One region of the Vagococcus sp. QWL-13 genome, then DNA from elsewhere that is predicted to be linked to it. Evidence: riboswitches for the same ligand, from Rfam matches in the RefSeq annotation. Region 1 holds a riboswitch; the other holds the start of a gene.
What was found. A riboswitch is a leader RNA that binds a small molecule or an ion and turns the genes downstream of it on or off. The one in region 1 is predicted to bind FMN.
Positions count from the first base shown of each region.

Region 1 (4,213 bases):
TGTTTTTGGCATTCCATGATGTTTTGGAGCGCAGTAAACTACGTGCGCCGAAAGAAACCACGATCACTGCCGATACACTCTCGATCGAGGCACAAATTAAATTCATTGAACACGCCATGGAGGATTTACCTGAAAATCAAGGACTGTCTTTTGAGTCCTTATTTGTGACTTATTCAAGAAGTGAAATCGTGACTACTTTTATGGCGCTGCTAGAATTAATTAAGGCGCGTAGGGTGAAAGCACAGCAGAAGAATCACCGTGCACCTATTTATTTATACACTTATTCGGAAGAACTGGAGTAAAGACTGAATGATGAGTTTATACGGAAAAATTGAATCTCTTTTATTTGTTGTAGGAGAGGAAGGGATTTCTTTAGATGAGTTGTCTTTTTTGTTAAAGAAGGAGACGGCGGAAGTTTTTGAAAGTATTCGTTTTTTAGAGCATAAATATCAGCAAGATAAGGATTGCGCCCTGCATATTTTAGAAGTAGGCAATCAATTTGTATTGTCCACTAAAAAAGAATGTGCAGATGTCTTAAAAAAATATGCCCAGTCTCCCATGTCCAATCACCTGTCCCAGGCAGCTTTAGAGACTCTTTCGATTATTGCCTACAAACAGCCTGTAACCCGGATGGAAATTGATGAAATCCGCGGTGTCCAGTCCACTGGCTCTGTGCAAAAATTATTGGCCCGTCAGCTGATTGAAGAAAAAGGTCGTGTGAACGGACCGGGGCGGGCTATTTTATACGGCACAAGCTCTTATTTTATGAATTATTTTGGTCTGGAAACAATCAATGATTTGCCTTCAGTGGAAGAAATGGAAGAAGAATTGACAGAGGAACTCCCAAGTGATTTATTTTTTGATAAATTTAAAAAACAACTTGAGGGACAGGGCATTCATGATACAGAGGCTCTTAAAGAAATGGTAATCAGCTATGATGATACATCAACTGAGAAAGTGTCAGCTGAAGAAAGACCAGCTGCTGCAATACCCGGCTTAGATGAAAAAAACTTGTCTAGTGAAAAAAATGATATTGAAGAAGGAACAGGTGAATAAATAAATGGAAGAAATGCGTCTGCAAAAATTTTTGGCTCAAAGCGGTGTTGCCTCTCGTAGAAAATCAGAAGAGCTGATTGCTCAAGGTGTAGTAAAAGTAAACGGAAAAGTAGTGACTGAAATGGGGGTCAAAGTGTCAAAAAAAGACCTGATTGAAGTCAACGGGATTCCTCTAACTAGAGAAAAGAATGTTTATTTCTTGCTTTACAAGCCTAGAGGAGTTATTTCAGCAGTCAGTGACGATAAAGGTCGTAAAGTTGTCACAGATTTATTGCCGGGGGTTAAAGAGCGTATTTTTCCGGTGGGACGTTTGGACTATGACACATCAGGATTATTATTGCTGACCAATGACGGAGAGTTCATGAATAAAATTACTCACCCAAAAAATGAAGTAGCTAAAGTGTATGTGGCAAAAGTCAAAGGTCTGCCAACCCAAAAACAATTAAGGGAATTGGAAAAAGGCATCAAAATTGACGGAAGGAAAACAGCACCTGCCAAGGCTTGGGTTTTATCAAGAGACAAAAAAGCAGAGACAGCAATCGTGGAACTGACTATCCATGAAGGACGGAACCATCAAGTGAAAAAAATGTTTGATGCAATCGGTTTTCCCGTGATGAAATTAAAAAGAGAGCGTTTAGGTACCTTGGATTTATCAGGCATGTCACCTGGTCAATACCGAAGTCTGTCTGCAAGGGAAGTCAAAGAACTGTTGAATCAGTCTGATGCCTAGCATTTGATAACTAAGGTAGAAACAGAAGACTTGTCTAGGACAAAAAATTTTGTTATAGTATAAAAGTAATTAAATATTAAGGTTCGTCTTCAGGGGCAGGGTGTAATTCCCGACCGGTGGTGATAGTCCACGAACTATTTCTTTTTGAAATAGCTGATTTGGTGTAATTCCAAAACCGACAGTATAGTCTGGTATAAAGAGGATTGGGCTTATTTGATGAAGTATCAAGTAAGATTTCTCGCTATTTTCTGCCCGTGGACAGAAAATAGCTTTTTTTATTGAAATCGACCCTTGAAAAACTATCAGATGTTAAAGTTCGGTGGAGATGAATCCTTTTAGGAGGATTAGTTGTATGAGAAAAAGTAAGATTCAACGTATGGTAGGAGTTGCCATGCTAGGTGCTGTCGCGTATGTATTAATGTTTTTATCGTTTCCTGTCATTCCTGCGTATGCATTTATGAAAGTCGATTTTAGTGAGATTCCAATATTGATTGGGGCCTATATATTCGGTCCTTTTGCTGCCGTAGGGATTGCAGCTGTTCGGTCGGTTTTGCATTTTCTAACCACAGGGATAAGCGTTCCTAATATGGTAGGGGATTTGGCAAGCTTTTTAGCGGGAATTTCTTTCGTGCTGCCAGTTTATTTCCTATCAAATAAAAAAGCAACGACGAAACAACTTGCAGGAGGATTAATCTTGGGAACCCTCTTGATGACATCGGTGATGATGTTTTCAAATTATAGTTTTATCTTGCCTGTGTATGCTAAATTCATGGGATTCCAACTGCCGGGGACATTGGCTTCATACATCATGTTCGGGGTATTGCCCTTTAACTTGATTAAGGCGGTCATCGTGAGTACCGCATTCATACTTGTCCGTAAAAACTTGTTGCCTTGGCTAGAGAAGAAACAAAACCTCAGTCATCATTTACAATAAAAATATAAAAATTAAAACGACACCCCAATCAGTTCTCGGGTGCCGTTTTTTCTTTTTCGATAATGATTGCCCTTGTGGGACATTTTTTATATGCTGACAGACACTGTTCCCTTTGTTCACTGGGAATCATTTGGCTCAATGCCTCAGGATCGTTTTTAAAAATCACGATACCAGCAGCATCATAATCAAAAATATCCGGAGCTTTGACTTGGCAAAGACCGCAGGCAATACAATTTTCTGGTATAATTCTAGTTAGCAACTCAATCACCTTAAAAAGAGGTATTTCAATGACAATGAGTCTTGATACATTTATTTTAACGCTCTTCACTCATGGTTACAAGGCAAGAATCAGTACACTTTATCAGCTTTTGATCGGCAAGAGGACGTCCTCTATTTTGTGCTACGGACATTTCTACGGACAGCTGCCTTACTTTGGTGTATTGCCTAAACTGGATAAAGAAACTTTCCAGCGTTCCATAAATAGTTTAGTGAAGAAAAATTTATTGACTGTGACAGATGAAAAGGGCGGCATCACCAATGAAGGGAAAAATTTTCTGCAAACGACTGACTTGGTTAATTATGCCAAACTAGATTACTTTACTTACGGGAAATCATGGCAGTCTTTTTTTGATTTTTTATTATTTTCTACCCAAGTGACAGCGGAACTAAATGCTGGTAATCCCTCCTATGTGCCGGTGGAGAATAATCCCTACAAACATTTTCAATTAAAAAAATGGCTGGCCCATCAGCTGGAGAAGCATTCTAAAGAAAAATTTATCCTAGGCTTTACGTCAGAATGGCAGCAATTGGCAGCAACGTTGCCGGAGTTGGAAGGGGATTTTTTGACTAATCAGCTGACAGGTGCCGGAGTGGTGGGAAAAACTTACCAACAGCTTGGCAGTCTTTTGGGCTTTGGTCAGTTTGAACTTTTACTATTTCATCGCCATTGCATCCATTCAGTGCTGACTATTATAAATAATTTTCAAGAAGCCTATCCCATCATGTATAGTTTATATCAGCTGGCAGATGTGCCCAACTATAATCAAAGTGCTTATCAAACCTATCAATCCTACTTGCAAATCAAAAATATTGATAAATTAATCAAACTTAGACGGCTTAAAAAAAGTACGATTTTGGATCATTTGGTTGAATTTGCCATCATCGACCCGGCATTTCCTTTTGCAGATGTGCTGACTCCTGAAATTAGGGAGATATTATTAGCAGCAGAAGAAAGCTGGCCAGATTTTCGCGACTGGAAAATATCCATGATTCAGGAATCATATCCGGATGTATCATTTTTTGAGATGCGCCTTTATCAAATCTGGCGGGTAAGAGGGATGGTGAAAGCTGATGAATAAAAAAATTCATCTATTGCTCAAAGAGCGTTTTGGTTTTTCGTCTTTTAAAAAAGGACAGGAAGAAACGATTCAGAAAATCTTATCGGACGATAATGTTTTATCCGTTTTACCTACCGGTACCGGCAAATCCCTGTG
Region 1 is NZ_CM178746.1:1,609,563-1,613,775, reverse strand. Features, by position in the region: gene AC4PHI_RS07530 (segregation/condensation protein A) at 1-302, shown strand, start outside; partial or broken gene scpB (SMC-Scp complex subunit ScpB) at 313-876, shown strand; gene AC4PHI_RS07520 (pseudouridine synthase) at 1,070-1,786, shown strand; FMN riboswitch at 1,868-1,994, shown strand; gene AC4PHI_RS07515 (ECF transporter S component) at 2,139-2,720, shown strand; gene AC4PHI_RS07510 (ferredoxin) at 2,749-2,979, opposite strand; gene AC4PHI_RS07505 (YpbB family protein) at 3,008-4,078, shown strand; gene AC4PHI_RS07500 (RecQ family ATP-dependent DNA helicase) at 4,071-4,213, shown strand, end outside.

Region 2 (4,213 bases), 950 kb from region 1:
ACAATTAGGGCGTCTTTCGCTTCTTCCTGGAATATTTAATATAAATGAGCCCATAGTTTTTGGAGCTCCAATCGTAATGAACCCGATATTATCTATTCCGTTTATATTGACACCTATTGTTAATACGATTTTGGTATACATTGTTACAACACTTAATTTTATGCCTAAAATGATGGTGAAACCACCTTTTTCAATTCCCGCTCCTCTAGGTGCACTCATTACTTCTAATTGGAATTGGTTCGCTTTCGCGATGGTTATTATGTGTTTCTTCACATCACTTTTAATTTATTACCCGTTTTTCAAAATGTTTGAACGGAAACAACTGGAAGAAGAACTTTCTCAGGAAACTGTTTAGTAAGTCTTTTATGATATTATCAATTTTAATCAAATAGTCTGAATATTGTCTACCAATCAAACTAAAGACAAATTGACAAAAAAGTTGTTCTACTCTACTTTTAGAGTGATGTTTTTAAAAGTCATCAATGAATGAAGCCACTGTTTTTACGGTGTTTGTTAGCAATGGTTTACTCCTAAGTTTGCTTAAAAAACATCTAAAAATATTTACTCCTTACAATAAGCTATATTTTTAAGAAACGACACAGCTATTTGTCTAAGATCAAGTGGTAATTAAAGAGGCGCGGTTAAAATTAACCCCGCTTCTTTTTTATAACTTATTTTTTTGAACATCCTATACAGATTTTTTTCTAAATAAACAAGTTGAAAAAATTTCATTCATTATTCTCTGAGGCTTTCACTTTTCAAAATCAAACTGTTTCTTATCTCAGAGTCTATTTTTTTACTTTCGATCTTTCCTAAACTCGTCAATATACAAACCAACAGAACGAGTCATCTCTCTTGAGAAGTCAGAGTCAAATTTCCGACGATAAAAAGCCCGGACCCATTTTTCAAAATCAAATTCGCTTTTTGGTGATAATGCGGCTCTTTCCTCAAACATGGCACGCAGTGAATCCCCATCTAAACGATGATATGTGTTTTCATGAACAATGTATTTTTTATCAAAACGGTTTGGTTTTGGACGTCTTTTTTGTTTTTCAATCGGGTAACCAAATACTAGCATGGTGACCGGAAAAACATACTGCGGAAGATTCAGCAATTCTTTATGGTACTCGAATTTTTCCATAATATCGCCGATATAACATGAGCCGATTCCCAGACTTTCAGCAGCCATCACGCTATTTTGAGCTGCGATAAGTGCATCATTACATGCCAGTAAAAGTTCCCCAACATCCGGTTTTCTCGGACTCTCCTCGACTAATGAAAAAGTATCTATCCACTTCTGATAGTCGGCACAAAAAATCAGGGCCATCGCCGCGTCAGCAATGAATGCTTGATTATCACAACTAACGGATAACTTTTCTAACAATTCTCTGTCTGTAATGTCTAAGATGGTATACATCAATTGATTCCCTGCACTTGGTGCTTGAATCGCCGATGCCAGTATCAACTCTTTATCTTCCACAGAAATCACTTTTTCCAAATAAACCCGTATCGATTTCCGGTTAAACAGGCTCTGAATAATGGCATTCATCCTCTCAACCTCCAATACTTTTTTAGTTTTTCAACACCTATTCTAGTTCAATGTTGGAGATTTTAAAAGAAAAATCAAAAAAGAAAGATTTTAACCTATTCCCTCTTACAAGCTAATTCAGCAACCCTAATTATCGTCAAAAATAATAGCATTGACAAATCTTCATAACCATGAGAAAATATTCACAATAGAATAGTTCTTCAGGGCAGGGTGAAATTCCCGACCGGCGGTAAAAGTCCGCGAACCTTAAAAGGTTGATTCAGTGAAATTCTGAAACCGACAGTAAAGTCTGGATGAAAGAAGGAACAAATAGTATGCTAAGTTTTTTTTGGCGAAATACTTTTGATATCAGCAAGCTCTGCAGAATTATTTGCAGAGCTTTTTAATTTGGAAAGGAAGATGACGATTCATGCGAAATGAAAAAACACAAAAAATGGTGACGGTTGCTTTCTTGGGGGCTATTGCGTATTTGCTTATGATGCTGAAATTTCCGCTCCCGTTTATGCCGCCATTTATGGACTTTGACCTTGCAGCGATTCCCGAACTCTTGGCAACTCTTTTGTACGGCCCACTGTCAGGTATCAGCGTGGTAACAATAAAACTGCTGATAAAAATTGCGACTGTCGGTTCAAGTTCCATGTTCACAGGGGAAATTCAAAATTTTATTCTCAGCAGCAGCTTTGTTTTACCGGTGTGGTTCGTCTATCGGAAAAAACAAACAAATTCTTCTCTCACTTTAGGCATTGTGACAGGTGTATTTTTTACGACTTTTATCGCTTGTTTGTCTAATATTTATTTCATTATTCCTTTTTATAGTCGCCTGTACGGATTATCCATGGAAGCTGTTATTAAAATGACACAAGCAGTTAACCCTTATGTCAATAGCGTCCCTAGACTCGTAATGTTGGGCATCATTCCTTTCAACTTAATCAAGTTGGGAGTCAATGCGGGAATAGTCGTTGTTCTTTTCAAAAAATTATCAGTGATTTTTAATAGAAGGAGAGAAACTCATGGCGTTTAGCTTGGCAATGGATCAATGCTTTAATAAATTAGGGGACAAAAAAATTATGGCTCTCGGCTCTTCCCTTAACGATAAAGTCACTGTCAGAAATGTCAGCTGTATCATTCATGAAAGAAAAATATATTTTAAAACTGATAAAAACTTCCCTAAAACTAAGCAGTTGCTTCAAAATCCAAACGTTGCAATTTGCTACTGGGGAGTCCAAATTGAGGGAATAGCCATAAATCATGGATTAGTTGTTTTAGAAGAGAATAAATTTTTCGAAGATTTATATGAAAAGCATTGGAAAAACAGCTACAATGCTTATCCCCATAAAGAATCAGAAATCTTGATCGAGATTGTTCCAAAGTTTATAGAAATATGGGATCAAGATGAAAACAAGCAAGGATTTCAGTTGTTGATTGATGTAGACAATAAAAAAACAGAAAAACGACTATACGATTAACTTTATATGGTAAAAAAATTCATTTCAACTCCTCTACAAGGAATGGAAATGGATTTTTTATTTCTTCTCTTGTTTATCATGCCGTGATTTTCAAGTGTCTGCTATAAAGGGAAATGGACAGCAATTTGTATCTTCCGTGTTGAAAATTCAAACTTGGAAAAATAGTCTGTTGATCTCACTTCAGCATGTCAAAAGTTAAATGAATTTTTTAGATAGCGAACCATCAATAACATAAACAACTAGCAAGTAGTCTTAGGATATTAAAAAAACTTGAATTACCAGAAAAATAGTATTATTATGTATTTATGCGGTCGTGGCGGAATTGGCAGACGCGCTAGCTTCAGGCGCTAGTGGTAGCAATACCGTGGAAGTTCGAGTCTTCTCGGCCGCATAAAAAGCAGTTAAAATGCTGTCATATCAGTAGTTAAACAGAGTTTGCAGATAGTTTCTGCAGCTCTTTTTTTCTAGTCTATTTTTTGGCTGAGGCTAGTGGGTAACACTAGTTTAATAAAAAGGTGGGAGCATGGGATATGACAGAAAAAAGAAGAAAATATCAGTTGGATGAAGATGAACTACAACTAGTCTCTGGAAAAGTTGCTATAACAGATGAGGAGGCATTTGACAGGTTTATCACAAGTAGGGTACTGATGGGAGCAAAGACAGGATGAGCAGTAAGTATTGCTGTTTGTCCTCTTTTTCTGTTTGTTAAACAGTGGATTTTACAAGGTGATTCTGTTTCAGGTATACTGCTCTATAAAACAGTATAAGCTGTGAGAATGACTGTTCAGAACAGCAAAAAAGACAGAGAATGACTCTGCCTTAAAGTGTTATTTATATTTAATTTCATAAGACTGTGTTTTGAAAGTAAGTATCTCACCACTCTCATCATCACCTTCATACTGAACTAGTTGAACTGCATGCTGCCCTTCTGTAATTCCTGATTTTACTTCTTGCAAGTGTAACTCTGCCTGTGTCATGCTATCTTGCTCTTTAGTTAACAGTACTCCATCCAAGTAGACAAAGGTCAATTTACTTCCATCAAAGCCATCCACATCAATGCTAATAGCTGTTGGAAAGGTTTCTGGATCATAAAATACCACAGGAATTAATCCATCAGCAGTACTGCCTCCTTCACTTGCAAGATCAAAAGTACCTTCTCCTGTTTCTACCTGTCGAGAAAAATCCTTATCTTTCACTA
Region 2 is NZ_CM178746.1:661,276-665,488, reverse strand. Features, by position in the region: gene AC4PHI_RS03165 (PTS sugar transporter subunit IIC) at 1-355, shown strand, start outside; gene AC4PHI_RS03160 (nitroreductase family protein) at 797-1,549, opposite strand; FMN riboswitch at 1,742-1,858, shown strand; gene AC4PHI_RS03155 (ECF transporter S component) at 1,959-2,570, shown strand; gene AC4PHI_RS03150 (pyridoxamine 5'-phosphate oxidase family protein) at 2,560-3,015, shown strand; tRNA gene AC4PHI_RS03145 (tRNA-Leu) at 3,323-3,406, shown strand; gene AC4PHI_RS03140 (hypothetical protein) at 3,546-3,683, shown strand; gene AC4PHI_RS03135 (hypothetical protein) at 3,843-4,213, opposite strand, start outside.
Region 2: another riboswitch for FMN. It lies ahead of AC4PHI_RS03155 (ECF transporter S component); the one in region 1 lies ahead of AC4PHI_RS07515 (ECF transporter S component).